DNA from 3 places in the Streptomyces sp. NPDC002232 genome. Region 2 is predicted to be linked to each of the others. Evidence: predicted binding sites of a transcription regulator. Region 2 holds the regulator's gene; each other region holds the start of a gene.
What was found. The regulator HrcA, encoded in region 2, represses chaperone genes, less so after heat shock. The targets are predictions, from matches to a motif close to TTNGCACTCNGNNNNNCNGAGTGCNAA.
Positions count from the first base shown of each region.

Region 1 (9,903 bases), on a different contig from region 2:
TCAACTGCCGGTAATCTTGAGGGACTCGGAGGGGAGATCCACTTGGACGCCACGCACCGCGACATCCGCACGATCGACGACGTACTCACCCTGCTCGACGGCCTGTTCCCGCCCGGCGCCGACCGGTGGACGGAGGGCGGGGCCGCGTGGTGGGACGGGTTCTACGCGGACCGGGACAAGCCCGTGCCGTTCTTCGTCGCGAAGCCCGACGAGAACCTCCTCTCGTACGTCGAGCGGGGACTGCTCCCGGCCGGCGGCAAGGTCCTCGACCTCGGCTGCGGGCCCGGCCGCAACGCCCTCCACCTCGCGTCGGCCGGCTTCCACGTGACCGGCGTCGACCTCTCGCCCACGGCCGTCGCCTGGGCGGAGGAACGGGCCGCCGCGACGGGCGCCGAGAACGTCCGCTTCCTGTGCGCGGACGCCTTCACGGCCCCTCTCGACGGGCCGTACGACCTGATCCACGACTCCGGCTGCTTCCACCACCTGCCGCCGCACCGCCGCGTCAGCTACCTCGCCCTGCTCGACCGGGCGCTCGCCCCCGGCGGCCACCTCGCGCTCACCGCGTTCGCGGCCGGCGAGGGCGGCATGGGCTCCGAGCTCCCCGACGCCGAGTTCTACCGGCGGGGCGGGCTGCAAGGCGGACTCGCCTACACCGACACCGCGCTCCGGGCGCTCTTCGCCGACCCGGCCGGGGCCGGCCTCACCGAGATCGAACTCCGCCGCATGCGCGCCCAGGACGCGGACTCCCCCGCCTTCGGCGAGTCCTTCCTCTGGACGGGCCTCTTCCGCCGCCCGTAGCCCCGGGGGCTACATCCCCGCCAGGTGCTCCGCCAGCCGGTCGTACTGCTCCCGCACCCCCGCCTCCATGCCCGCCGCCAGCGCCTGGTCCCTCGACTCGTTCGAGGGCCAGAGGGACGTGCTGGTCAGGGCCGTGCCGCCGTCGGGCGTCGCGTCGAAGGTCAGGGTCACGCGGACCGGCTCGGCGCCCGGCATCTGCTCGAAGAGCTCCGTGTAGTCCAGCCGCTCCACCGGGACGACCTCCACGTACGTCCCGGAGAAGACGATCTCCTGGCCGTCCGGTGCGCGCTGTCCCCAGCGCCAGGCCCCGCCCGCCCTCAGGTCCATGTCGACGACCGTGGTGGTCAGCGCCGCCACCCCGTACCAGGCCCGCACGTGCTCGGGCCGCGTCCAGGCCTCCCAGACGCGGGCCGGCGGGGCGCCGAAGGTGCGGGTGATGACCAGTTCCCGGTCGGCCGGCGTGGTGAGCAGGGTGACCATGGCTCCGTTCCCTTCGCGCGGGGGCGCGTTTCCAGGATCGCCCCGGTACCCCCATAAAGCGAATGAGCGGCGTGCGCCGGAGCGGCGTGAGCGCGCGTACGCCGAGACCTCCGCCCTGGCGCGTGCGCCGGACCGCGTGAGCACGGACGACGGACCCCGCCTGAGCACGGACGCGGGACCCCGTGAGCGCGTACGCCGGGACCCCCGCGTGCGCGCGCGGCAGGCCCGGCCCCCGCAACGCCCGAGGGCGGCACCCCCCGGTGGGGGTGCCGCCCTCGTTCGCGTTCAGCGATGAACCGCCGATCCCGGGGGATCAGAAGTCCATGTCACCGCCCGGCATGCCGCCGCCGGCCGGCGCAGCGGCCTTCTCCGGCTTGTCGGCGATGACGGCCTCGGTGGTGAGGAACAGCGCGGCGATCGACGCGGCGTTCTGGAGCGCGGAGCGCGTGACCTTCGCCGGGTCGATGATGCCCTCGGCGATGAGGTCGACGTACTCGTTGGTCGCGGCGTTCAGGCCGTGGCCGACGGGCAGGTTGCGGACCTTCTCCGCCACGACGCCGCCCTCGAGACCGGCGTTGACCGCGATCTGCTTCAGCGGGGCCTCGAGCGCCAGCTTGACGATGTTGGCACCGGTGGCCTCGTCGCCCGCCAGGTCAGCCTCGAGCTTCTCGAAGACCGAGGAGGCCTGGAGCAGGGCCACGCCGCCGCCGGCGACGATGCCCTCCTCGACGGCCGCCTTCGCGTTGCGAACGGCGTCCTCGATGCGGTGCTTGCGCTCCTTGAGCTCGACCTCGGTCGCGGCACCGGCCTTGATGACGGCCACGCCGCCGGCCAGCTTCGCGAGGCGCTCCTGGAGCTTCTCGCGGTCGTAGTCCGAGTCGGAGTTCTCGATCTCGGCGCGGATCTGGTTCACGCGACCGGCGACCTGCTCGCTGTCACCGGCACCGTCGACGATGGTGGTCTCGTCCTTGGTGATGACGACCTTGCGGGCGCGGCCGAGCAGGTCGAGGCCCGCGTTCTCGAGCTTGAGGCCGACCTCCTCGGAGATGACCGTGCCGCCCGTGAGGATGGCGATGTCGTTCAGCATCGCCTTGCGGCGGTCGCCGAAGCCCGGGGCCTTGACCGCGACGGACTTGAAGGTGCCGCGGATCTTGTTGACGACCAGGGTCGACAGGGCCTCGCCCTCGACGTCCTCGGCGATGATCAGCAGCGGCTTGCCCGACTGCATGACCTTCTCCAGGAGCGGAAGGAGGTCCTTCACGGAGGAGATCTTGGAGTTGACGATCAGGAGGTAGGGGTCGTCGAGCGACGCCTCCATGCGCTCCATGTCGGTGGCGAAGTACGCCGAGATGTAGCCCTTGTCGAAGCGCATGCCCTCGGTGAGCTCGAGCTCCAGACCGAAGGTCTGCGACTCCTCGACGGTGATGACGCCTTCCTTGCCGACCTTGTCCATCGCCTCGGCGATGAGCTCGCCGATCTGGGTGTCGGCGGCGGAGATGGAGGCCGTGGAAGCGATCTGCTCCTTGGTCTCGACATCCTTCGCCTGCTCCAGCAGGGCGCCGGAGACGGCCTCGACGGCCTTCTCGATGCCGCGCTTGAGGGCCATCGGGTTGGCGCCGGCGGCGACGTTGCGGAGGCCCTCGCGGACGAGCGCCTGGGCGAGAACGGTGGCGGTGGTCGTACCGTCGCCGGCGACGTCGTCCGTCTTCTTGGCGACTTCCTTGACCAGCTCGGCGCCGATCTTCTCGTACGGGTCCTCGAGCTCGATCTCCTTGGCGATGGAGACACCATCGTTGGTGATCGTGGGGGCGCCCCACTTCTTCTCGAGGACGACGTTGCGGCCCTTGGGGCCGAGGGTGACCTTGACGGCGTCAGCGAGCTGGTTCATGCCGCGCTCGAGACCGCGCCGGGCCTCCTCGTCGAACGCGATGATCTTGGCCATGTGAAGTGGTCCTCCCGGACATGGGGTGGATAACGCTCCAGGACCGCGCCGACGCCCGCGACGGACGGCCTGCGTGCCCGATGGTTCCTTGCCCCACCTGGCCGCGGGCCTCGTCTGCCCGATCCTCGTAAGCACTCTCACCTTCCGAGTGCTAACGCCAATGATTAGCACTCGACCCATGCGAGTGCAAGCGACTCTCGTGGATCGGGCACCTCTCCGCCGAGGTTCGGGAACGCACGAGGGGTCCGCATCCCCTCAGGGATGCGGACCCCTCGACGGCGTTGCGTCGGTGGCCGATCGCGCCGCGCTCAGACGGCGAGCTTGACCATGTCCGCCTGCGGACCCTTCTGGCCCTGCGAGATCTCGAACTCGACCCGCTGGCCCTCTTCGAGGCTGCGGTAGCCATCCATCTGGATCGCGCTGTAGTGGACGAAAACATCCGCACCACCGTCTACCGCGATGAAGCCGTAGCCCTTCTCCGCGTTGAACCACTTGACGGTGCCCTGAGCCATGCCTAACTCCCCTATTACTGGCCCTTGCGCGGGAACCGCACCTCGCGGACCCGGGTCAGACCCTGCGCCGGAACGCGTCGACCGCCGCTGAATGTATCTGCCCAACTGCCCTCTGCAACAGGTCATTCGACCGAGAATTCTGGGCGCCCTGGAAAGGGGAATTGGGGATAATCCCCGGAATTACGGGGCAAGTCGGGCCCGGCAAAGCGCGCAGAACGTACACAAGGCGCAGGTACTTTGGCTGCTTCTTGTCGTGCGGGGACGCATTCTCATATGCGACCGGCATGAGCAGCGGAGGGGACTTCCCCAACTCTACCGCGCTCAACCATGCAGAATTGCCCCTTCCGCTTATTGACGCGGAAGGGGCAATTCGAGAAAGACGGGACAGCCGGTGCGGCTCAGCAGCCGCCGGCGACGGCCGGGATGATCGAGACGCCCGCGCCGGCCGGGGTGGCCGTCTCCAGGCCCTGCTCGAAGCGCACGTCGTCGTCGTTGACGTAGACGTTCACGAAGCGGCGCAGCTTGCCCTGGTCGTCCAGGACGCGGGCGGCGATGCCCGTGTGGTTCTTCTCCAGGTCCGCGATGACCTCGGCGAGGGTCGCGCCCTCGGCCTGGACCTCGGACTGCCCGCCCGTGTAGGTGCGGAGGATGGTGGGGATGCGGACGTTCACGGCCATGTTCGGAAACCTTTCGGTGGGCCAGGGGGCGGACGGACTCAGACGGCCAGGCCGGCGTCGCGGAACGCGTCCAGGCTCGGGCGGATGGTGACGGTCGCCTGAGAGGTGTCGGCCACCGCGTCCAGGGTCTTGAGTCCGTCGCCCGTGTTGAGTACGACGGTGGTCAGGTCCGGGTCGAGGAGACCGGCCTCGACGAGCTTCTTGGTGACGCCGACGGTCACGCCGCCCGCGGTCTCCGCGAAGATGCCCTCGGTGCGGGCGAGGATCTTGATGGCCTCGACGACCTGCTCGTCGTTCACGTCCTCCACGGCGCCGCCGGTGCGGCGGGCGATGTCCAGGACGTACGGGCCGTCGGCCGGGTTGCCGATCGCCAGCGACTTGGCGATCGTGTTCGGCTTCTGCGGGCGGACGACGTCGTGCCCGGCCTTGAAGGCGGCGGAGACCGGGGAGCAGCCCTCGGCCTGGGCGCCGAAGATCTTGTACGGCTTGTCCTCGACGAGGCCCAGCTTGATGAGCTCCTGGAGACCCTTGTCGATCTTGGTCAGCTGGGAGCCGGAGGCGATCGGGATGACGAGCTGGTCGGGGATGACCCAGCCGAGCTGCTCGCAGATCTCGTACGCGAGCGTCTTGGAGCCCTCGCCGTAGTACGGGCGGAGGTTGACGTTCACGAAGCCCCAGCCCTCGCCGAGCGGGTCGCCGATGAGCTCCGAGCAGAAGCGGTTGACGTCGTCGTAGTTGCCCTCGATGGCGACGAGGTCACCGCCGTAGACGCCGGCCATGACGACCTTGCCCTGCTCCAGGTCGTGCGGGATGAACACGCAGGAGCGGAATCCGGCGCGGGCGGCGGCGGCGCCGACGGCGCCGGCCAGGTTGCCGGTGGAGGAGCAGGAGAGGGTGGTGAAGCCGAAGGCGCGGGCGGCTTCGAGCGCCTGGGCGACGACCCGGTCCTTGAAGGAGTGGGTCGGGTTGCCGGAGTCGTCCTTGACGAAGAGCTTGCCGGGGGCGACGCCGATCTCGGCGGCGAGGTTGTCGGCCTGGACGAGCTTGGTCCAGCCGGGGTTCAGGTTCGGCTTCTCGGCGACGTCGGCCGGGACGGGCAGCAGCGGGGCGTAGCGCCAGATGTTGGCGGGGCCGGCCTCGATCTGCTTGCGCAGCGCCTCGGGGTCACCGGTGGGGAGGTCGTACGCGACTTCGAGCGGTCCGAAACAGAGCTCGCAGGCGAAGATCGGGCCGAGCGGGAAGACTTCACCGCATTCGCGACAGGAGAGCCCGGACGCGGGACCGAGGTCGACGTTGGTGGGTGCGACGGTCTGAACAGCCATGGAGGCGAGGCCCTTTCTCCTCATCTTTCCCATGACGAATTTTTCGCCATGAGACGGATTTGGCACCTTCCCTAGCCGGGGGCCTCGATGGAGTACGAGACGAACCGACTGGAGGGTTGCCGGGGCTTCAACGGGCCGTTTCCCTCTGCCCCTCTGGATGAGCGGTATTCGATTGTGAAGCGTGGTGGACTTTCGTTCCTGCGCTCCGACGCGGTCGGCACCCCGACGTGCATCGGGCATCCGCGTTGTTCAAGACTGTAACCGAAGGCCCGGAACCTTGGACCGGCCGTCCGAACCGCGAGATGGAGATCACGTGCTGGAGGAAGTGGAGCGCTGGCTGGCCCGGCGGTCCTGGTCGGTGTCCGACCGCCCGCTCGACCGGGTGCTCGCCGCCAAGCGGAACACGACGGTCAGCGTCGTCCTGCCCGCGCTGAACGAGGAGGCGACGGTCGGGGAGATCGTCTCCGTGATCCGGCGCGAGCTGATGACGGAGGCGGTGCCGCTCGTCGACGAGCTGGTGGTGATCGACTCGGGCTCCACGGACCGCACGGCGGAGGTCGCGGCGGCGGCCGGCGCCCGGGTGGTCGCCCGGGACGCGATACTCCCCCGCATACCGGCGGTGCCCGGCAAGGGCGAGGTGCTCTGGCGGTCGCTGATGGTGACGAGCGGGGACGTCGTGTGCTTCGTGGACGCGGACCTGCGGGACTTCTCGGCGGACTTCGTGACGGGGATCGTGGGCCCGCTGCTCACCGACCCGGACGTGGACTTCGTGAAGGCGATGTACGACCGCCCCTTCGGCCCGGACATCGACGGGCCCGCCTCCGGCAGGCCCCCCGGCCAGGGCGGCCGGGTGACGGAGCTGGTGGCCCGGCCGCTGCTCAATCTGCACTGGCCGCAGCTGGCCGGCTTCGTGCAGCCGCTGGGCGGCGAGTACGCGGCGCGGCGCTCGCTGCTGGAACGGCTGCCCTTCCCGGTCGGTTACGGGGTGGAGCTTGGACTGCTCGTGGACGCCCTGCACACGGTGGGCCTGGACGCGCTGGCCCAGGTGGACGTGGGGGTGCGCAAGCACCGGCACCAGGACGGTCTGGCGCTGGGCCGGATGGCGGCGGCGATCTACCGGACGGCGCAGCTGCGGCTCTCCCGGGGGCATCTGGTTCGGCCGGTGCTGACGCAGTTCGAGCGGGGCGAGAAGGGCTTCGAGCCGACGACGTACCCCGTGGACACCGAGGAGCGGCCGCCGATGGCCGAGGTCACGGAGTACGCGCGGCGCCGCGTGGCGTAACGTCCTGTGATGATCTGTTTTGCATAAATTGCCCTTTTATGCGCTTCAGACTTCCTCACCCGGGCCGGGTGCTCGCGGCCCTCGGGCTCACGGCGGGTTCGCTCGTGTCCGCCGCGACCGTCCCGGCCGCGGCGGACGTGATCGAGCCCTTCGGCCTGCGGTACGCCGCGTCGCTGTACGGCGACTTCACCACGATCGGCAACACGGTCGTGGGCTGTCCGGACGCCCCGGCCGGCCCGGCGGCGCGCTGCGCGGCGGCGACCTCGGGCCGGGGCCCGGACGGCGAGGACACCTTCGTGACGCGGCGGATCGACGCGGCCGGCACCGGGAGCACCGCGTTCGGCTCCAGCACCGGGCACGTGCGGATCCCGGCGGGCGCCCGGGTCGCGTACGCCCGCCTCTCCTGGGGCGGCAACGACGGCACGTACCGGGGCCCGGGCGGCGCGCCGCTGAAGCGCTGCGGCTCCTCCGGCGCGGACGCCGGGCGGTCCCCCGGCGACCCGACGACGACGGCTCCGGTGCTCCGGGTGGGGTCCGGGGCGGCGGTCCCGGTCTCCCTCGACAGCGTGGTCGCCGACCCGGCCGACACCGCCGGCCCGCACTACTACACGGGCGAGTCCGACGTGACCGCCGCCTTCGCGGGCGTCTCGGGGACGGACGTGCGGGTGGCGGTCGGCAACGTGTGGGCGCCCAGCGGCAAGGGCTGCGCGGCGGGCTGGTCCCTGACGGTCGTCCACGCCTTCCCGGGCCCGGACCCGGTGAAGGCCCCCGAGCGGCGCGACGTCCGCCTCTACGGCGGGCACGTCCTCCAGCGCCCGGAGTCCCCGGCGACCACGATCACCGTGGACGGCTTCCACCGGGCGCCCGGCACGGTGCGGGCGGGCGTGACCGCGTACGGGGGCGACCGGAGCACGCCGGGCGACCGCTTCCTCGTGAACGGGCGCACCGTGCTCGCGCCCCGCACCGGCGACACCGACAACTTCTTCTCCGGCGAGAACGACGGCGCGCTCTCCCCGCGGCTCGCGCACAACCTGAGCGTCGACGCCAAGACCTTCGACGTCCCGGCCGGCGTGGTGGAGCCCGGCGCGACCACGGCCGACCTCGCCTTCACGACCGGCGGCGACCCGTACGTGCCGACCGCGCTCGCCCTCTCGGTGCCGGTCCCGGACCTGGAGACCCCCCGGACGGCGCCCACGGAGCGGGAGAGCGCCCTGCCCGCCCCGCCCCGGCCGGCGGCCCCGGTCCCGACCCCGACGGGCCCCGGCCCGGCCCGCGAGGAGCCCGAGCCGGACCCGAAGAACCCCTCCCCGAAGCCGAGCGCCCCGCGCGGCGTCCCGGCATCCGCCCCGGGCTCCCCCGCGGCCCCGGCCACCGCTCCCTCCTCCCCGCAGCCCCCCGCCGCCCCGGCCCCGGGCCCGCGGGGAGACCGTCACGCCGGCTCCATGGCCGAGACGGGAAGCAGCGGCGAGCGCCTCTGGCTGCTCGGCGCGCTCGCGGTGGCCCTGGCGGCGACGGGCCTGGTGGCGAAGGCGGCGATGCGCGGCCGACGCGACTGACCTGCGATGACTGGCCGTGGCCGAATCGACCCGTCTCGTATACGTACGTTTGAGCGTTTACGAGACGGGCTAGGTTCGCCACATGGCTACTGTGCTCGTCGCATCCAACCGGGGCCCGGTCTCGTACGCGCTCGGCGAGGACGGCTCGCTCGACGCCCGCAAGGGCGGCGGCGGCCTGGCGTCGGCGTTGAGCACCATCGACGCGCGGGAGAGCCTCTGGGTGTGCGCGGCGCTCGGCGCGGGCGACCGCGAGGCGGTGCGGCGCGGGACGGCCGAGCCGGGCGTGCGGATGCTGGACATCGATCCGTCCGTGTACGCGGACGCGTACAACGGCATCGCGAACTCGGTGCTGTGGTTCCTCCACCACCACCTGTACGACATCCCGCGCGAACCGGTCTTCGACGCGGAGTTCCGCCGCCTCTGGGACTCCTACCGCGCCTACAACCTGGCCTTCACCGAGGCCCTGGCCGCCGAGGCCGCCCCGGGCGCGGCGGTCCTGGTCCAGGACTACCACCTGGCGCTGGTCCCGGGGCAGCTCCGCGAGCTCCGCCCGGACCTGCGGATCGCCCACTTCACCCACACCCCCTGGGCCTCGCCCGCCTACCTGGGGATGCTCCCGACGGACGTGCGCGAGGAGCTCCTGCGGGGGATGCTCGGCGCCGACCGCCTCGGCTTCCACACGCGCGCGTGGGCGGAGGCCTTCGAGGGCGGCGCGGGCGACCTCGGCCGGACCCGGGTGGCGACGTACCCGCTGGGCGTGGACGGCGAGGAGCTGAGGGCCCTGGCGTACCGGCCGGAGGTGGACGAGCGCGTGGCACGGCTGCGGGAGGAGACCGGCGGCCGGAAGACGATCGTCCGCGTGGACCGTACGGAACTCTCGAAGAACATCCTGCGGGGTCTCCTCGCCTACCGCGAGCTCCTCACCACCCGCCCCGAGTGGCGCGACCGGGTGGTCCACCTGGCCTCCGCGTACCCCTCCCGCCAGGACCTGGAGTCGTACCGCGCCTACACGGCGGCGGTCTCGGACCTGGCGGCGGAGATCAACGCGGAGTTCGGCACGGCCGACTGGCAGCCGGTCCTGGTCTCCGTCGAGGACGACTTCACCCGCTCCCTGGCCGCCTACCGCCTGGCGGACGTGGCCCTGGTGAACCCGGTGCGGGACGGCATGAACCTGGTGGCGAAGGAGATACCGGTCGTCTCGGAGCAGGGCTGCGCCCTCGTCCTCTCCCGGGAGGCGGGCGCCCACGAGGAGCTCCACGAGGACGCCCTCACGGTGAACCCCTTCGACGTCACGGAGACGGCCGAGGCCCTGCACACGGCCCTGACCATGCCCC
Region 1 is NZ_JBIARV010000001.1:1,312,306-1,322,208, forward strand. Features, by position in the region: gene ACFYXU_RS06010 (class I SAM-dependent methyltransferase) at 43-798, shown strand; gene ACFYXU_RS06015 (SRPBCC domain-containing protein) at 808-1,278, opposite strand; gene groL (chaperonin GroEL) at 1,592-3,220, opposite strand; gene ACFYXU_RS06025 (cold-shock protein) at 3,529-3,732, opposite strand; gene ACFYXU_RS06030 (MoaD/ThiS family protein) at 4,131-4,409, opposite strand; gene thrC (threonine synthase) at 4,448-5,755, opposite strand; SAM riboswitch class I at 5,749-5,895, opposite strand; gene ACFYXU_RS06040 (glucosyl-3-phosphoglycerate synthase) at 6,045-7,013, shown strand; gene ACFYXU_RS06045 (hypothetical protein) at 7,052-8,569, shown strand; gene ACFYXU_RS06050 (trehalose-6-phosphate synthase) at 8,652-9,903, shown strand, end outside.
Region 1: the regulator HrcA is predicted to act here: its motif matches at 3,385-3,411, upstream of groL (chaperonin GroEL).

Region 2 (9,903 bases):
CAGGTGGCCTCGCCGGCGAGCTGGTGGCGGTAGACCTCGACGGCGGCGGGGTCGGCGGGCCGGCCGTCCTGCGGCATGAAGAGGTTGACCCCGAAGGGGCGTGCGGTGAGCCCGCGGACCCGCTTGATCTCCTGGTAGAGGCCCCCGGCCGTCTTGTACCCGCCGGCGAGGAAGCCGAGGGCGCCCGCCTCGCAGACGGCACCGACGAGCTCGGGACAGGAGGCGCCACCCGCCATGGGGGCCTGCACGATCGGGAACCGAGAGAGATCGTTCAGTGCGGTGGTGGACATATGGGCATCGTGTCATGAGCGGGCCGAGACACGGGAAAGGGGCGGCACCGAAGTGCCGCCCCTTCCTTCACGTACAAGCCCCTAGCGCCCGTTGAACGCGTCCTTCAACCGCGAGAACAACCCCTGCTGCCCCGGCTGACGGTGCTGACCCGGGGACGACCCCCGGACCCCCGGCCGAACGCCTAGCGCCCGTTGAACGCGTCCTTCAACCGCGAGAACAACCCCTGCTGCCCCGGCTGACGGTGCTGACCCGGGGACGACCCCCGGACCCCCGGCCGAACGCCTAGCGCCCGTTGAACGCGTCCTTCAACCGCGAGAACAGCCCCTGCTGCCCCGGCTGGAACTGGCCGGTCGGCCGCTCCTCGCCGCGCAGCTTGGCCAGCTCGCGCAGGAGGCGCTCCTGCTCCGCGTCCAGCTTGCCCGGGGTCGTCACCTCGACGTGCACGATCAGGTCGCCCCGGCCGTTGCCCCGCAGGTGCGTGACGCCGCGCCCGTGCAGCGGGATCGACTGGCCGGACTGGGTCCCCGGACGGATGTCGATCTCCTCGACGCCGTCGAGGGTCTGGAGCGGCACCTTCGTGCCGAGCGCGCCCGCCGTCATCGGGATGGTGACCGTGCAGTGCAGGTCGTCCCCGCGCCGCTGGAAGGTCTCGTGCGGCGTCTCGTGGATCTCGACGTACAGGTCGCCGGCGGGGCCGCCACCGGGGCCGACCTCGCCCTCGCCCGCGAGCTGGATCCGGGTGCCGTTGTCGACGCCGGCCGGGATCTTGACCGTGAGGGTGCGGCGGGACCGGACCCGGCCGTCGCCCGCGCACTCGGGGCACGGGGTCGGGACGACGGTGCCGAAGCCCTGGCACTGCGGGCAGGGCCGGGAGGTCATGACCTGGCCCAGGAAGGACCGGGTGACCTGGGAGACCTCACCGCGGCCGCGGCACATGTCACAGGTCTGGGCGGAGGTGCCGGGTGCGGCGCCCTCGCCCGAACAGGTGGTGCAGACGACCGCCGTGTCGACCTGGATGTCCTTGGTCGTGCCGAAGGCCGCCTCGTTGAGGTCGATCTCCAGACGGATCATGGCGTCCTGGCCGCGGCGGGTGCGCGAGCGCGGTCCGCGCTGCGAGGCCGTGCCGAAGAAGGCGTCCATGATGTCGGAGAAGTTGCCGAAGCCACCGGCTCCGAAGCCGCCCGCGCCGCCCCCGCCGGAGGCCGAGAGCGGGTCGCCGCCGAGGTCGTAGACCTGCTTCTTCTGCGGGTCCGAGAGGACCTCGTAGGCGGCGTTGATCTCCTTGAAGCGCTCCTGCGTCTTCGGATCGGGATTGACGTCCGGGTGCAGCTCGCGCGCGAGCCTCCGGAACGCCTTCTTGATCTCGTCCTGGGAAGCGTCGCGGCGCACGCCGAGCACGGCGTAGTAGTCCGTGGCCACTTACGACTCCGCCAGGATCTGTCCGACGTAACGTGCCACTGCGCGTACCGCTCCCATCGTTCCGGGGTAGTCCATGCGGGTCGGTCCGACCACGCCGAGTTTGGCGACTGCCTCGCCGCCCGAACCGTAGCCGACCGAGACGACGGACGTGGAGCTCAGCCCCTCGTGGGCGTTCTCATGCCCGATCCGTACGGTCATGCCCGATTCCTTCGCCTCGCCGAGCAGCTTGAGGAGCACGACCTGCTCCTCCAGAGCTTCCAGGACGGGCCTGATCATCAGGGGAAAGTCGTGTCCGAAGCGGGTGAGATTGGCGGTGCCGCCGATCATCAGCCGCTCCTCGTGCTCCTCGACGAGCGTTTCGAGGAGGGTCGCGAGCACGGTCGAGACCGTGGCGCGGTCCTCGGCCTCCTCGAAGGACTCGGGGAGGTCCTGCACCAGCTGCGGCACGTCGGCGAACCGGCGGCCGACGACCCGGCTGTTGAGCCGGGCCCGGAGGTCGGCGAGCGAGGTCTCGCCGAAGGGCGCGGCGCAGTCGACGACGCGCTGCTCGACCCGGCCGGTGTCGGTGATCAGGACGAGCATCAGACGGGCGGGGGCCAGCGCGAGCAGCTCCACGTGCCGGACGGTCGAACGGGTCAGCGAGGGGTACTGGACGACGGCGACCTGACGGGTCAGCTGCGCGAGCAGCCGCACCGTGCGCCCGACGACGTCGTCGAGGTCGACGGCCCCGTCGAGGAAGTTGTGGATGGCCCGCCGCTCGGGCGTCGACAGCGGCTTGACGCCGGCCAGCCGGTCGACGAAGAGCCGGTAGCCCTTGTCGGTGGGGATGCGCCCGGCGCTCGTGTGGGGCTGGGCGATGTACCCCTCCTCCTCCAGCACCGCCATGTCGTTGCGGACGGTGGCGGGCGAGACGCCGAGCTTGTGGCGCTCGGTGAGCGCCTTGGAGCCGACGGGCTCCTCCGTCCCGACGTAGTCCTGGACGATGGCGCGCAGGACCTCCAGCCTGCGTTCGCTGAGCATCGTGGCGCACCTCCAGCTGTCGTCGTCGTTCCGGTTGCTCCGCTTTTGGCACTCGCCCTGTCCGAGTGCCAGCGATCCCCCGGCCAGTGTACGGCGGCGGGCATCGCTCCTGGCAAGGAGGCGGCGCCCGCACCCGTTAGCGTCGCCCCATGGACATCGATTGGGAAGCGCACGGATGGGAGCGGCTCGCGGACGGGGTGGGCCGGCGCCGGCTGCCGGTCTGGGACGCCACGGTCGGGCTGGTCCTGGGCTCACGGGCGGTGCTGCTGTACGACACGGGGGCCTCGCTCGCCGAGGGCGCCGAGCTGCGGTCGCAGATCTCGGCGCTCACGGGCGGCCGGAAGGTGACGCACATCGCACTCAGTCACCCCCACTTCGACCACGTCCTCGGCGCGGCGGTCTTCGCGGGCGCGGAGGTCTTCGGCGCGGTCGGCTCGGACGACCTCCTGGGCGGGGCCCGGGCCCGGGAGGAGCTGCGCGCGGACGCCGTGGCGCAGGGCCTGGACGCGGAGGCGGCGGAGGCCTCGGCGGACGTCCTCGTGGCGCCGCGGCACGTCGTCTCGGGCGAGTGGACGCTCGACCTGGGCGACCGCCAGGTCCTCCTGGCGAACGTGGGCCCCGGCCACTCGGGCCACGACCTGGCGCTCTGCGTCCCGGGCGCGCGCGAGGTGGTCTTCTGCGGCGACCTGGTGGAGGAGTCGGGCGAGCCGCAGGCGGGCCCGGACGCGATCCCGTCCCGCTGGCCGGACGCGCTGGACCGGCTGCTGGCCCTGGGCGGCGAGGAGGCGGCGTACGTACCGGGGCACGGCGCGGTGGTGGACGCCACGTTCGTGCGGGCCCAGCGCGATGAACTGGCACGCCGCTTCGAGGTGTCGTAGCGTCGCCGAAATGCGCGGCCGCGGAACGGATCTGACTCCGCCTCGGCCGCGCCGCCCGGGGGACGGCCCCCCGGACCCCAGCAGAGTCCCCGCCCCGCGTCCTGGACAGGATCGAGCCCGTGCGCAGCTACAACCCGGATCTGACCCCGCCCTGGAAGAAGTCGGCCCCCGTTCCCGAGGTCCCGGCCGACCCCGATCTCGTGGTGGAGGAGGTCGGGACGGGTTTCTGCGGGGCGGTGATCCGCTGCGAGGCGGGCACGGTGACCCTGGAGGACCGCTTCGGCAAGCACCGGGTCTTCCCGCTGGAGCCGCGCGGCTTCCTCCTGGAGGGCAGGGTCGTGACGCTGGTGCGGCCCGTGTCGGCGCCCGCGCGCCCCAGCCGTACGGCCTCCGGCTCGGTGGCCGTGCCCGGCGCCCGCGCGCGCGTGGCGCGGGCGGGCCGGATCTACGTCGAGGGCCGCCACGACGCGGAGCTCGTCGAGCGGGTGTGGGGCGACGACCTGCGCATCGAGGGCGTGGTCGTGGAGTACCTGGAGGGCGTCGACGACCTGCCGGCGATCGTCGCGGAGTTCGGTCCGGGGCCGGACGCCCGGCTCGGCGTCCTGGTGGACCATCTGGTGCCGGGCTCGAAGGAGTCACGGATCGCCGCGCGGGTGACGTCCCCGGACGTCCTGGTGGTCGGCCATCCGTACATCGACGTCTGGGAGGCGGTGAAGCCGTCCTCCCTGGGCATCCCGGCCTGGCCGGCGGTCCCCCGGGGCCAGGACTGGAAGACGGGCGTCTGCCGGGCGCTCGGCTGGCCGTCGGACAACACGGGAGCGGTCTGGCAGGCGATCCTGAAGCGCGTGACGTCGTACAAGGACCTGGAGCCGGAGCTCCTGGGCCGCGTGGAAGAACTGATCGACTTCGTGACAGCGCCTTAGCGTCGCCCGCGCCGGGGTGGGGCTCCGGCTAAGGCGGAGCCCGCGCCCGCGTAGGGCCGCCGCCGGCGCCCCTACGACACCCGGTCCCGCCACGCGCGCGGTCCCGCGCCCTGACGGCACTTGGTCCCGTCCCGTGAGCGGTCCCTCGCCCTCACAGCGCCTGGTCCCACCACGTGCTCGGTCCCGCACCCTCACGGCACCTGGTCCCGCCACCTGCGCGGTCCCGCGCCTCGGTGGGGGCGGCACCCCTGAGACGCGCGCGTCGGCGGGGCGGCGCGCGCGTGGACCCACGCCTCGGCGGAACCGGTGCCCATCGCCCACGCCCCGTGTGCGCCTGCACGCGCCTTCACCCGCGCCCGTCGTGGGCCGTCGCCCACGCCCGTGTGGGCAATCGTCCCGCTGGGGCGGGACGGGTGGGCACACGGGACGGCGCGCTGAGCGGCGCCTCCGCGATCTGGGCCCGGCCCCGCACCCCTGGTGACGGGCACTTGTCGGTGCGGGTTCAGGCACAGGAGCCTCTGGCGCCGGCAAGGGCGCCGTTCCGTTGTGCCCACCCGTTCCGCCCCTTGCGGAACGCCTGCCCACAACGGGGGGCGGCGGGAGCGCGGGCCCACAACGGGGCCCGGCGGGAGCGCATGCCCACAACGGGGCCCGGCGGGGGCCCGGCCCGCAACGGGGCCGGTAGGGCGTCGTCCCGGCTAGGCGCGCGCCCCCGGCGACCAGTGACGCGCCGGCCCCCGACCGCGCCCGGTTCAGTCCACCAGGTCTCGGACCACCGCGTCGGCCAGCAGCCGCCCCCGCAGCGTCAGGACCGCCCGCCCCTCCCCGTACGACCGGGGGTCGAGCAGCCCGTCCTCCAGGGCCTTGCGCGAGGCCGCGAGGCCCGCCGGCCGCAGGAGCGACAGCTCGACGCCCTCGCGCAGCCTGAGTTCGAGCAGGATCCGCTCGACCCGCCGGTCCTCGTCCGCGAGGACCTCCCGCCCGGCCCCGGGCGAGCGCCCCTCGGCGAGCGCCGCGGCGTACGCGCCGGGATGCTTCACGTTCCACCACCGGACGCCCCCGACGTGCGAGTGCGCCCCGGGCCCGGCGCCCCACCAGTCCGCGCCGCGCCAGTACAGCTCGTTGTGGAGGCAGCGCCCGGCCTCGGAGGTGGCCCAGTTGGACACCTCGTACCAGGTGAAGCCCGCCTCCTCGAAGGCCGCGTCGGCGATCAGGTACCGGTCGGCGTGGACGTCGTCGTCGGTCATGGGCACCTCGCCCCGCCGGATGCGCCGGGCGAGCTGGGTGCCCTCCTCGACGATGAGGGCGTACGCGCTGACGTGGTCGGGGCCCGCGCCGATCGCCGCGTCGAGGGAGGCCCGCCAGTCGTCGTCGGTCTCCCCGGGCGTGCCGTAGATGAGGTCGAGGTTGACGTGCTCGAACCCGGCCGCGCGCGCCTCGGCGACGCACGCCTCGGGCCGTCCCGGCGTGTGTGTGCGGTCGAGGACCTTCAGGACGTGCTGCCGGGCGCTCTGCATGCCGAAGGAGATCCGGTTGAAGCCGCCTTCGCGCAGCTCGGCGAGGTAGGCGGGGTCGACGGACTCCGGATTCGCCTCCGTCGTCACCTCGGCGTCGTCGGCGAGCCCGAACTCGTCGCGGATCGCCCCCAGCATCCGTACGAGGTCTCCGGCGGCGAGCAGCGTCGGCGTGCCGCCGCCGACGAAGACGGTCCGCACGGGCCGCGGGTCGTCCCCGAGGACCTTGCGGGCGAGCCGGATCTCCTCGGTGACCTGGTCGGCGTAGTTGTCGCGGGAGGCGAGGACACCGCCCGTACCGCGCAGCTCGCTCGCGGTGTACGTGTTGAAGTCGCAGTAGCCGCAGCGCGTCGCGCAGTACGGCACGTGCAGGTAGAACCCGAGCGGCCGCTCCCCGGCCCCTTCGAGGGCGCGCGGGGGCAGCGCCCCGTCGTCGGGAACAGGCTCACCATCGGGCAGTACGGAAGGCATGGGTCCCATTGTCCCGTACTGCCCGGGGGTGACGGTCCTCCTCGGCGGCCGGCGGTCCTCCTCGGCGGCTCAGGACTCGCGCGAGCCCTCGTACATCTCCTCGATGAGGTGCTGGTACTCGCGCTCGACGACCGGCCGCTTCAGCTTCAGGGACGGGGTGAGCTCGCCGTGCTCGATGTCGAGGTCGCGCGGCAGCAGGCGGAACTTCTTGATCGTCTGCCAGCGCTGGAGGCCCTCGTTGAGCCGGTCGACGTAGCCCTGGATCAGCTTCTGGGTGCGCGGGTCGGCGACGATCTCGGCGTACGACCGGCCGCCGAGCTCGTGCTCCTCGGCCCAGGTGAGGAGGGCGGGCTCGTCGAGGGCGATGAGCGCGGTGCAGAAGTTCCGGTCGGCGCCGTGGACGAGGATGTTCGAGACGAACGGGCAGACGGCCTTGAACTGGCCCTCGACCTCGGCCGGCGCGATGTACTTGCCGCCGGACGTCTTGATCAGGTCCTTCTTGCGGTCGGTGATCCGGAGGTAGCCGTCGGCGGACAGCTCGCCGATGTCGCCGGTGTGGAACCAGCCGTCGGACTCCAGGACCTCGGAGGTCTTCTCCGGCAGGCCGTGGTAGCCCTCCATGATGCCGGGGCCGCGCAGCAGGATCTCGCCGTCGTCGGCGATGCGGACCTCGGTGCCGGGGAGCGGCTTGCCGACGGTGCCGGTGCGGTAGGCCTCGCCCGGGTTGACGAAGGAGGCGGCGGAGGACTCGGTGAGGCCGTATCCCTCCAGGATGTGGATGCCCGCGCCGGCGAAGAAGTAGCCGATGTCGGGGGCGAGGGCGGCGGAGCCGGAGATGCAGGCGCGCAGGTTGCCGCCGAAGGCCTCGCGGATCTTGCCGTAGACGAGGGCGTCGGCGACCTTGTGCTTCGCCGAGAGGCCGAAGGGCGCGGAGGCGGTGCCGGTGCGCCGGAAGTTGTCCTGGGTGGCCTTGGCGTACTCGCGGGCCACGCCGGCCGCCCACTGGAAGATCTTGTACTTGGCGCCGCCGCCGGCCCGGGCCTTGGCGGCGACCCCGTTGTAGACCTTCTCGAAGATGCGGGGGACGGCCGCCATGTAGGTCGGCTGGACCACCGGCAGGTTCTCGATGATCTTGTCGACGCGGCCGTCGACGGCGGTGACGTGGCCGACCTCGATCTGGCCCGAGGTGAGGACCTTGCCGAAGACGTGGGCGAGCGGCAGCCACAGGTACTGGACGTCGTCCTGGGTGACGAGGCCGGTGGAGGCGATGGCCTTGGCCATGTACGACCAGTTGTCGTGCGGGAGGCGGACGCCCTTGGGGCGGCCGGTGGTGCCCGAGGTGTAGATGAGGGTGGCGAGCTGGGTGGGCGTGATGGCCGCGACCCGCTCCTTCACCGCCTCGGGGTGCTCCTCCAGGTAGGCCTTGCCGCGCGCCTCCAGGTCGGCCAGGGAGAGGACGAAGTCGCCGTCGACGTCCGCGCCGGCGGGGTCGACGACCACGACGTGGCGGAGGTGGGGCAGGTCGGCGCGGCGCTCGACGGCCTTGGCCAGCTGGGCGGCGTCCTCGGCGATCAGGACCTTCGACTCGGAGTCGGAGAGGATGAACGCCGACTCCTCGGCGTTGGTCTGCGGGTAGACCGTGGTGGTCGCGGCACCCGCGCACATCACACCGAGGTCGCAGAGGATCCACTCGACCCGGGTGGAGGAGGCGAGGGCGACGCGCTCCTCGGCCTGGACGCCGAGGTCGACGAGGCCGGCGGCGATCGCGTAGACCCGCTCGGCGGCCTGTCCCCAGCTGAGCGACTTCCAGTCGTCCGGGCCGGTGCCGGAGGCGGCCGGTACCGGGTAGCGGTAGGCCTCCGCATCAGGGGTGCGCCCGACGCGCTCAAGGAAGAGCGACGCCACGGAGGGCGGCCGGTTCTCGATCTGGGTCTGTGTGTCGCTCACGACGTCCTCCGGGCGGCGGCGGTGCCTTCTGGTGGTTCGTAACTAACTGGCGAGTAACCTTCGAGCCGGGATCAGACTAAAGGCCCGAGGACCGGCGCGTAAGGCCTTGCCGCGCGTCGCTTCATAACGAACGGGCCCACGCGCACACGGCGCGTGGACCCGTTCGTTGCATAGGGCAGCTATGTCTTGTCCGCCCGGCTACTTCTTCTTGCCCGAGGACTCGTCGCTCGACAGGACGGCGATGAAGGCCTCCTGGGGCACCTCCACCGAGCCGACCATCTTCATGCGCTTCTTGCCTTCCTTCTGCTTCTCCAGCAGCTTCCGCTTACGGGAGATGTCACCGCCGTAGCACTTGGCGAGGACGTCCTTCCGGATGGCGCGGATGGTCTCGCGGGCGATGACCCGGGAGCCGATGGCGGCCTGGATGGGCACCTCGAAGGCCTGCCGCGGGATGAGCTCGCGGAGCTTGGCGACCAGCCGGACGCCGTAGGCGTACGCGGCGTCCTTGTGGGTGACGGCCGAGAAGGCGTCGACCTTGTCGCCGTGCAGCAGGATGTCGACCTTGACGAGGCTGGAGGCCTGCTCGCCGGTGGGCTCGTAGTCGAGCGAGGCGTAGCCGCGGGTCTTGGACTTCAGCTGGTCGAAGAAGTCGAAGACGATCTCGGCGAGGGGCAGGGTGTAGCGGATCTCGACCCGGTCCTCGGAGAGGTAGTCCATGCCGATGAGGGTGCCGCGACGGGTCTGGCAGAGCTCCATGATCGCGCCGATGAACTCGCTCGGGGCGAGGATCGTGGCGCGCACGACGGGCTCGAACACGTCGTCGATCTTGCCCTCGGGGAACTCGCTCGGGTTGGTGACGGTGTGCTCGCTGCCGTCCTCCATCACGACCCGGTAGACCACGTTCGGCGCGGTGGCGATGAGGTCGAGCCCGAACTCGCGCTCCAGCCGCTCGCGGATCACGTCGAGGTGGAGCAGACCCAGGAAGCCGACGCGGAAGCCGAAGCCGAGCGCGGCGGAGGTCTCCGGCTCGTAGACCAGCGCGGCGTCGTTGAGCTGGAGCTTGTCCAGGGCCTCGCGGAGGTCCGGGTACTCCGAGCCGTCGAGCGGGTAGAGGCCCGAGAAGACCATCGGCTTCGGGTCCTTGTAGCCGCCGAGGGCCTCGGTGGCGCCCTGGTGCAGGGAGGTGATCGTGTCACCGACCTTGGACTGGCGGACGTCCTTCACACCGGTGATCAGGTAGCCGACCTCGCCGACGCCGAGACCGTCCGAAGCCGTCATCTCGGGGGACGAGACGCCGATCTCCAGGAGCTCGTGGGTGGCTCCGGTCGACATCATCCGGATGCGCTCGCGCTTGTTGAGCTGCCCGTCGACCACACGGACGTAGGTCACGACGCCCCGGTAGGAGTCGTAGACGGAGTCGAAGATCATCGCGCGGGCGGG
Region 2 is NZ_JBIARV010000002.1:827,312-837,214, forward strand. Features, by position in the region: gene ACFYXU_RS10555 (nitronate monooxygenase) at 1-290, opposite strand, end outside; gene dnaJ (molecular chaperone DnaJ) at 574-1,710, opposite strand; gene hrcA (heat-inducible transcriptional repressor HrcA) at 1,711-2,730, opposite strand; gene ACFYXU_RS10570 (MBL fold metallo-hydrolase) at 2,880-3,608, shown strand; gene ACFYXU_RS10575 (DUF3097 domain-containing protein) at 3,728-4,531, shown strand; gene hemW (radical SAM family heme chaperone HemW) at 5,284-6,525, opposite strand; gene ACFYXU_RS10585 (AMP-dependent synthetase/ligase) at 6,586-8,463, opposite strand; gene lepA (translation elongation factor 4) at 8,662-9,903, opposite strand, start outside.

Region 3 (9,903 bases), on a different contig from region 2:
TCGAGCAGCGCATGGGCGCCCTCTTCGAGGAGATCACCAAGGCCGGCGCCATGGTGGACACGGCCGGCCTCAGGCCGACCGCCGAGGCCACCCGGATCACCTGGTCGGACGGGAGCCTGTCCTTCACCGACGGCCCGTTCACCGAGACCAAGGAGGTCGTCGGCGGCTACGCGATGCTCCAGTGCAAGGACATGGCCGAGGCCGTCGAGTGGGGCAAGCGGTTCCTGGCCGTCCACCCGACGCACTGGAAGGTCGGCCTGGAGGTCCGCGAGGTCGAGGAGATGCCGGAGAGCTGAGCCGCGTCGTGGTGTCATGTGACCTGTGACGGCCACGGTGGAGAGCACGCTGGAGACGGTCTTCCGGATGGAGTCGGCGCGGATCATCGCCACGGTGGCGCGGATCGTCAGGGACGTCGGCATCGCCGAGGAGATCGCCCAGGACGCGCTCGTCTCCGCCCTGGAGCAGTGGCCGCGGTCGGGCGTCCCGGAACGGCCGGGCGCCTGGCTGACGGCCGCCGCGAAGCACCGCGCCGTCGACCTCGTGCGGCGCCGCGAGACGTACGCGCGGAAGCTGGCCGAGGTCGGCCGGACGCTCGCGGAGGAGTCGTACGACCCCGAGCCGTCCGGGCCGGGGGACATCGACGACGACGTGCTCCGGCTCGTCTTCACGGCCTGCCACCCGGTGCTCTCCGCCGAGGCCCGCGCGGCGCTCACGCTCCGGCTCGTCGGCGGGCTGCGGACGGAGGAGATCGCCCGCGCCTTCCTCGTGCCGGAGGCGACGGTCGCCGCCCGGATCACCCGCGCCAAGCGGACCCTGGCACGGGCGGGCGTCGAGTTCGAGGTGCCCTACGGGGAGGACCGGGCCGCCCGGCTGGGCTCCGTCCTGGAGGTCGTCTACCTGATCTTCAACGAGGGGTACGCGGCGACCGCGGGCGACGACCTGCTGCGCCCCGGGCTCTGCGAGGACGCGCTGCGGCTCGCCCGGGGCCTGGCCGCCCTCATGCCGGGGGAGAGCGAGGTCCACGGCCTCGCCGCGCTCCTCGAACTCCAGGCCTCCCGGACGGCGGCCAGGACCGGCCCCGGCGGTGAACCGGTGCTCCTCGCCGACCAGAACCGGAGCCGCTGGAACCGGCTGCTCGTCCGGCGCGGGTTCGCCGCCCTGGGACGGGCCGGGGACGGGCGCTCCTACGGCCCGTACGCCCTCCAGGCCGCGATCGCCGCCTGCCACGCGCGGGCCGCCTCGTACGAGGCCACGGACTGGGCCACCATCGCCGCGCTGTACGGACGGCTCGGCACCCTCGCGCCGTCCCCGGTGGTCGAGCTGAACCGCGCGGTCGCCGTGTCGATGACCGAGGGCCCCGCGGCGGCGCTCCCGCTCGTCGACGCCCTCGCCGCCGAACCGGCCCTGGCCCGCTACCACCTGCTGCCGAGCGTCCGCGGCGACCTGCTCGCCCGGCTCGGCAGGACGGCGGAGGCGCGCGCGGAGTTCGAGCGGGCGGCCGCGCTCACGAGGAACGAGAGCGAGCGGGCCCTGCTCCTCGGCCGGGCCCGCAACGCGGTCGGCCCGTAGGGGAGTCGGGGGCGCCCGGTCCTCCCGGGACGGGGCCGCCTTAGGGTGCTGGACATGTCCCCACGCACCCCGCTGCCGCCCCCGCCCCCGCCCGTCGAGCTCCGCAGCTGGCCCGACCGGGAGGCCCTGCTCGCCGACCGGGCGACGGCGCTCGACGCGCTCGGCGGGCGGCTGATGGGCGGCGGGCGGCTCGCGCTCTTCCTGCTCTGGTTCCTGCTGATCGAACTGGGCTGGTCCCTGGTCGGCGTGTTCGTCACCGCGCTCGGCGCGCCGCTCGCCGACCCGATGACGGCGATGCTGGGGCTCTTCGCGGCGATCCCCGGCATCGGCGTCCTGGTCCCCGCCGTGTGGCTGACCGTCCGTAGCCTGCGCCGCGACCGGATCGTGCGGGAGCGCCTCGCCCTGTGGGCGGCCCTCGACCGGCACGGGCCGACGGACGCCCGGCTGCGCGCCCCCGTCCTCAGCGCCGTGTGGCTGCTGGTGTCCTTCGCGCTGTGCGCGGTCGGTCTCTGGCTGGGCTTCGCGGTCCCGGCGGGGGCCGGCCCCGACGACGGCTACGGCTTCGTCGCGTACGGCATGGGGGCCGCCCTGATCCTCTGGGTCACCGGTCTCACCGGCCTGGCGAAGGCCGTCGGCCACTTCCGCTTCGCGCTGCGGCTCAACGGCCCCCGTGTGCCGGCCGGCCGATCAGCATCGTCGGGGCGCCCGCGACCCGAGTGAGCAGCACGGTCGCGGCGTTGGGACCCTTCGGCTTCACCTTCCGCCGGATCTCCTCGGGTTCGACCGCGGAGCCCCGCTTCTTCACGGTGAGGGTGCCGACCTCGCGCTCCCGCAGCAGGGCCTTCAACTTCTTGAGGTTGAAGGGAAGTTCGTCGGTGATCTCGTACGCGGCCGCGTACGGGGTGGAGGCGAGGGCGTCCGCCGTGACGTACGCGATCGTCTCGTCGATCAGGCCGCCGTCCAGCTCCTCGGCGAACTCGGCGACGAGGTGCGCGCGGATGACGGCGCCGTCCGGCTCGTACAGGTAGCGGCCGACCGGGCGGACCGCCGGGTCGGGCAGGCCCCGGCCCAGGAGGCCCGCGCCGGAGGGCAGCAGGGTGGCCCGGCGGGCGCCCGGCTCCGTGCCGAACCAGAGCACGGCCTCCTTCACGTCGCCGCCGTCCGAGATCCACTCGGCCTCGGCCTCCTCGGGCACCGCCTCGTGCGGGATGCCGGGCGCGACCTTCAGCGCGGCGACGGGGGCCCGGCGGGCGGCCCCGATCGCCCAGGACAGCGGCGGTGAGTAGGCCTCGGGGTCGAAGATCCTGCCCCGGCCGCCGCGCCGCGCGGGGTCGACGAAGACCGCGTCGTAGGGGCTGGTGTCGATCTCGGTGACGTCCGCGCACCGCACCTCGACGAGGTCCGCCAGGCCGAGGGCGGCGGCGTTGGCGCGGACGGTCTCGGCGGTCAGCGGGTCCCGGTCGACGGCGAGGACGGAGATCCCGGCGCGGGCGAGCGCGATCGCGTCGCCGCCGATCCCGGAGCAGAGGTCCGCGACGCGGCCGATGCCCAGCGCCTTCAGCCGGGTCGCCCGGTGGGCGGCGACCCGGGCTCGGGTCGACTGCTCGACGCCGTGCGGCGTGAAGTACATCCGGTACGCGTCCTCGGCGCCGAACTTCGCCACCGCCCGCTGCCGCAGCCGCGCCTGGCCGAGGGCGGCGCTCACGAGCTCGGCGGGGTGGTCGCGGCGCAGCCGGGAGGCGACCGCCAGCTCCTGGGCGGGGTCGTAGTCGCGCAGGGCGGCGAGGAGCGCCTGCCCCTCGGGGGCGAGCAGGGCGGCGAAGGAGGCGAGGTCGTTCACCCGTCCCATTCTGGGCCCTGGGAGGCAGTGGGCCGGCCGGGGGACGGTGGACGCGGTACGGCGGTGTCGCGCCCCGGAACGGGCTCTCGCGCTGACAGGATGCGGCGCCATGCAGCTCGTACGACAAAAGGAACAGATGATGGCAAACGGCGCGCGTCGCTCCCGTCGGACCCTCGGTGCGGCGCTCGCCGTGGCCGCCCTCGCCTCCGCCGCCACGGCCTGCTCCGGCGGCGCCGAACCCCCGCGCGGCGCCCCCGCCCCCGCCGCGGGACAGCAGGCCCCCGCCGCCGGCGCCCTGAACGCGTACCTGGAGAAGGTCCGCGCCCAGCGTGCCGCCCGCGTGGTCGCCGCCAAGAAGTGGGGCCTCGCGAAACCCCCGCTCGAAGCGCCCGCCCCGCCCGTCACCAAGCCGAAGATCACCACCCGCAAGGGCTTCGAGACCGACGGGGAGGGGCTCCCGCCCGTCTTCACCACCGTGCCGACCAAGGAGAAGGTCGTCTTCCTGACGATCGACGACGGCTCCGACAAGGACCCCGAGCTGCTGCGGATGATGAAGGAGCTGCGGATCCCCTACAGCGCCTTCCTCAGCGACTACGTCGTCAACGACGACTACGGCTACTTCGCCGGGATGCAGAAGAACGGCGTCACCCTGAACAACCACACCCTCAACCACCGCTACCTGCCCGCGCTCTCGTACGGCACGCAGAAGCGCGAGATCTGCGGGATGCAGGACATCATCCAGAAGCAGTTCGGCAAGCGCCCCTCGCTCTTCCGCCCGCCCTACGGCAACTACAACGAGGACACCCTGCGCGCCGCCCGGTCCTGCGGCGTCAAGGCCGTCCCGCTCTGGGCCGCCGAGGCCTTCCCCGACCACATGGAGTGGCGCGAGTGGGACCAGGACCTGCACCCCGGCGACATCGTGCTCACGCACTTCCGGGGCAAGGAGGACTGGAAGGGCACCATGCCCGACATGATCCGCCGGGTGATGAACGTGATCACGTCCAAGGGGTACGCGGTCGCGAAGCTCGAGGACTACGTGTGAGAACCGGGCCGGGCCTCCGGGCCGCCGTCCCGGCCGTGGCGGCCGCCCTCCTCGCAGTCGCCGCCCTCACCGTCCTCACCGCCTGTGCCTCCTCCGTCGACCCGATCGAACGGCTCGGCCGGAAGGCCGCGGAGCGGGTGAGTCCCGGGCCCGCGTCGGCCGGACCCGTACGGGCGGCGGTGGACGCGAAGACCTGCGCGGGGGTGGGAGCACCCCGTACGGTCACGCCACAGAGCGAGGAATTGGCACTCCGCTTGACCGAGTGCTAATCGCGGTCATAGTCTCGGCTCTGGCACTCCCCACTGGAGAGTGCCAACACAGCGACGGGCAGGTCCGGCACCCGCGACGACGGATCCACCTGGTCGCCACCTCAGACAGTTAACCCCGTGAGATCTCCGAAGGGGGAGGTCGGATCGTGACGACCACCAGCTCCAAGGTTGCCATCAAGCCGCTCGAGGACCGCATTGTGGTCCAGCCGCTCGACGCCGAGCAGACCACCGCCTCTGGCCTGGTCATTCCGGACACCGCCAAGGAGAAGCCCCAGGAGGGCGTCGTCCTGGCCGTGGGCCCGGGCCGCTTCGAGAACGGCGAGCGTCTGCCGCTCGACGTCAAGACCGGCGACATCGTGCTGTACAGCAAGTACGGCGGCACCGAGGTGAAGTACAACGGCGAGGAGTACCTCGTCCTCTCGGCTCGCGACGTGCTCGCGATCGTCGAGAAGTAATTCACCGAAGTACCGAAGTACCTGAAGCAGATGCTTTGAGCTGCGCCCCGAGGCCCCTTTCCCAGGCGCCCCGGGGCGCGGTTCGTTCCACCCGATTCCGAGAGGGCTGAACCGCTCCCATGGCGAAGATCCTGAAGTTCGACGAGGACGCCCGTCGCGCCCTTGAGCGCGGCGTCAACAAGCTTGCCGACACGGTGAAGGTGACGATCGGCCCCAAGGGCCGCAACGTCGTCATCGACAAGAAGTTCGGCGCCCCCACCATCACCAACGACGGTGTCACGATCGCCCGCGAGGTCGAGATCGAGGACCCGTACGAGAACCTCGGCGCCCAGCTCGTGAAGGAGGTGGCGACCAAGACCAACGACATCGCGGGTGACGGCACCACCACCGCCACCGTGCTCGCCCAGGCCCTGGTCCGCGAGGGTCTGCGCAACGTCGCCGCCGGCGCCTCCCCGGCCGCCCTGAAGAAGGGCATCGACGCCGCCGTCAAGGCCGTCTCCGAGGAGCTGCTCGCCACCGCGCGCCCGATCGACGACAAGTCCGACATCGCCGCCGTCGCCGCGCTCTCCGCGCAGGACCAGCAGGTCGGCGAGCTCATCGCCGAGGCGATGGACAAGGTCGGCAAGGACGGTGTCATCACCGTCGAGGAGTCCAACACCTTCGGCCTGGAGCTCGACTTCACCGAGGGCATGGCCTTCGACAAGGGCTACCTGTCCCCGTACATGGTGACCGACCAGGAGCGTATGGAGGCCGTCCTCGACGACCCGTACATCCTGATCAACCAGGGCAAGATCTCCTCGATCCAGGACCTGCTGCCCATCCTGGAGAAGGTCATCCAGGCCGGCGCCGGCAAGCCGCTGCTGATCATCGCCGAGGACGTCGAGGGCGAGGCGCTCTCCACCCTCGTCGTCAACAAGATCCGTGGCACCTTCAACGCCGTGGCCGTCAAGGCCCCCGGCTTCGGTGACCGCCGCAAGGCCATGCTCGGCGACATCGCCACCCTCACCGGTGCGACCGTCATCGCCGAGGAGGTCGGCCTCAAGCTCGACCAGGCCGGTCTCGACGTGCTCGGCACCGCCCGCCGCGTCACCATCACCAAGGACGACACCACCATCGTCGACGGTGGCGGCGACTCGTCCGAGGTGCAGGGCCGCGTCAACCAGATCAAGGCCGAGATCGAGTCCACGGACTCCGACTGGGACCGCGAGAAGCTCCAGGAGCGCCTCGCGAAGCTCGCCGGCGGCGTGTGCGTCATCAAGGTCGGCGCCGCCACCGAGGTGGAGCTGAAGGAGAAGAAGCACCGTCTGGAGGACGCCATCTCCGCGACCCGCGCCGCGGTCGAGGAGGGCATCGTCTCCGGTGGTGGCTCCGCGCTCGTCCACGCCGTCAAGGTCCTCGAGGGCAACCTCGACAAGACCGGCGACGAGGCCACGGGTGTCGCGGTCGTCCGCCGCGCCGCCGTCGAGCCGCTGCGCTGGATCGCCGAGAACGCCGGCCTCGAGGGCTACGTCATCACCTCGAAGGTGGCGGAGCTCGACAAGGGCCAGGGCTTCAACGCCGCGACCGGCGAGTACGGCGACCTGGTCAAGGCCGGCGTCATCGACCCGGTGAAGGTGACGCGCTCCGCCCTGGAGAACGCCGCCTCGATCGCCTCCCTCCTCCTCACCACCGAGACCCTCGTGGTGGAGAAGAAGGAAGAGGAGCCGGCGGACCACGGCCACGGCGGCCACGGCCACTCGCACTGAGGCAGCTGACCGAACCACCGAGGCCCGGTACCCCCGTCGCGGGGGCACCGGGCCTCGGTGCGTTCCAGGGGATTCCCCCGGGGTGTCGTTAGCCCTCCACGGCCCCCAGCTGCCCCATGAGCCCGAGCATGTCGTACATCCACCAGCCCTCGACGGCCTTGCCGTCCTCCCGGAAGCGCTGGACCAGCATCCCGGTCATGCTCACCTCCATCCCCGTCGGCTGGAGCCCCATGAAGTCGCCGACATGGGTGCCGTTCCACGTCCAGCGGGTGCAGACCCGGTCGCCGTCGGCCATCTGGTCCTCGACGGTGAAGGAGAAGTCGAACGCGGCCCGCCACATCTCGGCCTCGCGCCGCACCGCGTCCATGCCGACCGAGTCGGCCGGGCTGGTCGGATCGTGGTCGTGGTACCCCTCGGCCAGTACCTCGTCGAGCGGCGCGAGTTCCCCGGGCGCGGCGATCAGCTCCAGGTACCGCCGGGACGCCGCCTTGTACATCTGCTCGTCCCGGACCACGTCCAGATCGGTGAAGGTCGGCATCTCGTCACAGAGCGCCACCATCTCCCGGAAGATCCGGTCGGTCTCGGGGAGCTGAGAGTTCCGCATGGCCACGGCGTACGAGGGGAACTCGACGATCTCCACCACGTGCGAGGCGTCGGAGCGGTCCTTGCCGACGATGCTGTGCGTCGCGGTCCTGCGCCCCTCGGTCTGCTCGACCCACCGGTCCATGAGCCGGTTCAGGTCCTCCATCCGGCTCGTCCTGCAGTCGATGATCTGCACGAATGTCATGACGCCTCCCGAACCAGGTAGGACCTCTCCAGTCTAGGCGGGATGGACCGGTCAGGCCGATCGTGTCAGGTCCGACGCCCGGACCTCCTCCGCGAAGGGCTCCCCCCGGCCGTAGCGCGCCACCTCGTCCAGGGCCTGGTCCGCCATGCGGTGGAGTTCGTTGCCCAGGGAGCCGGCGACGTGCGGGGTGAGCAGCACGTTCGGGAGGGTGTAGAGCGGGGAGTCCGGGGGTGGGAGTTCCGGGTCGGTCACGTCGAGGATCGCGTGGAGGCGGCCCGACACGAGGTGGGGGAGCAGCGCCGTCTCGTCGACGAGGGAGCCCCGGGCCGTGTTGATCACGGTCGCTCCGTCCGGCATGGCCGCCAGCTGGGCCGCGCCGATCATGCGGTACGTGGCGGGGAGTTGGGGCGCGTGCACCGAGACGACCGTGCTGCGGGCGCACAGTTCGTCGAGGCCCACGAGCTCCACGCCGGGCGGCGGGACGTCCACGTACGGGTCGTACAGCAGGATCTCGACGTCGAAGGGGCGCAGCAGGTCGACGACCCGGCGGCCGATGCGCGAGGCGCCGACGATGCCGATGGTGCGCCGGTAGTTGCCCCAGGTGGTGGACTCCTCCAGCCAGGCGTGGTCGGTGCGGAGTTCGCCGTACCGCTGGGCCGAGCGCAGGACCCGCTTCCCGGCGAAGAGGATCGCGGCGAGCGTGTACTCGGCGACCGGCAGCGCGTTGGCCGCGGCGGCCGAGGTGACGCGCAGGCCGCGCTCCCAGCAGGCGTCGGTGACGTGGTGCTTGACCGAGCCGGCCGCGTGGACGACGGCGCGCAGCCGGGGCGCGCGGTCGAGGACCTCGGCGGTGAGCGGGGGCGCTCCCCAGCAGGTGAGGAGGATCTCGGCCCCGGCGAGGGCGGCGGTGACGCGGGGGTCCGGGCCGGTCAGGTCGTGGGCGACGAGCCGGGGGTCGGTGTCCGCGAGTGCGGCGAGGCGGGTGCGGTGGGCGTCCGTGAGGAGGCGTCCGTCGACTCCCGGGCCCATGGCCAGGAGGACGGTGGGGCGGTTGTCAGTGGTCGGGTGCATCGTGGTACCTGTGCTCCTCACTTGACGCTGCCGGCGGTCAGGCCGGCCTTCCAGTGGCGCTGGAGGGAGACGAAGGCGACGACGAGGGGGACGACGGCGAGCAGGGATCCGGTGACGACGAGGGGGTAGTAGTCGGGTTCCGCGTGGGCGTTGCTGTTCCACGCGTACAGGCCGAGGCTCACGGGGAAGAGCTTCTGGTCCGAGAGCATCACCAGGGGGAGGAAGAAGTTGTTCCAGACGGCGGTGAACTGGAAGAGGAAGACGGTCACGAAGCCGGGCATGACCATGCGCAGGCCGATGGACCAGAAGACCCGCATCTCTCCCGCCCCGTCGATACGGGCGGCCTCCAGGGCCTCGTCGGGGATGTAGCCGGCGCAGAAGACCCGGGAGAGGTAGACGCCGAAGGGGTTGACGAGGACGGGGATCAGGACGGCCCAGTAGGTGTTGACGATGCCGACCTCGCTGGCGAGGAGGTACATCGGCAGGGCGAGCGCGGTGGTGGGGACGAGCACGCCTAGGAGGACGAGGCCGAAGAGCTTCTCCTTGCCCCGGAAGTCGTAGACGTGGAAGGCGTATCCGGCGGCGACGCTCACCAGCGAGCAGGCGAGGGCGCCGAGGCCCGCGTAGAGGAGGCTGTTGGCGTACCAGCGGAAGTAGATGCCGTCGTTGTACTCGGCGAGCCGGGAGAGGTTGCCGCCGAGGTCGAAGCCCTCGAAGGAGAAGGCGTCTCCGGCGAGGAGGCCTCCGGCGTCCTTGGTGGCGGCGGTGAGCAGCCAGACCAGCGGGAAGAGCATGTAGACGACGGCGAGGACGAGGGCGCCGTTGACGGCCGCCCCGGAGAGCCATCGCTGCGGGGAGCGGGTGCTCATGCCGGCTGCTCCTTCCGGGCCGGTGCGGTCCGCCGCGCGGGGGCCGGGCGGCGTGCCGTGCCGGCCTTGCGGCGGCCGGTCAGCCGGGTCACCGCGAAGGAGAGCAGGGCGGCCGTCAGGGCGAGGAGGACGGAGGCCGCGGCGGCGAGTCCGTAGTCGTTGCGGTCGAAGGCCGCGGTGTAGGCGTACATGTTCGGCGTCCAGGTGGAGGTGACGGCGGAGCCGGTGCCCTTGTTGAGGATGAGCGGCTCGGTGA
Region 3 is NZ_JBIARV010000001.1:952,230-962,132, reverse strand. Features, by position in the region: gene ACFYXU_RS04315 (YciI family protein) at 1-296, shown strand, start outside; gene ACFYXU_RS04310 (RNA polymerase sigma factor) at 364-1,569, shown strand; gene ACFYXU_RS04305 (hypothetical protein) at 1,624-2,289, shown strand; gene ACFYXU_RS04300 (SAM-dependent methyltransferase) at 2,228-3,418, opposite strand; gene ACFYXU_RS04295 (polysaccharide deacetylase family protein) at 3,549-4,451, shown strand; gene ACFYXU_RS04290 (hypothetical protein) at 4,448-4,720, shown strand; gene groES (co-chaperone GroES) at 4,867-5,175, shown strand; gene groL (chaperonin GroEL) at 5,295-6,920, shown strand; gene ACFYXU_RS04275 (ester cyclase) at 7,009-7,707, opposite strand; gene ACFYXU_RS04270 (hydroxyacid dehydrogenase) at 7,759-8,778, opposite strand; gene ACFYXU_RS04265 (carbohydrate ABC transporter permease) at 8,796-9,647, opposite strand; gene ACFYXU_RS04260 (carbohydrate ABC transporter permease) at 9,644-9,903, opposite strand, start outside.
Region 3: the regulator HrcA is predicted to act here: its motif matches at 4,741-4,767, upstream of groES (co-chaperone GroES).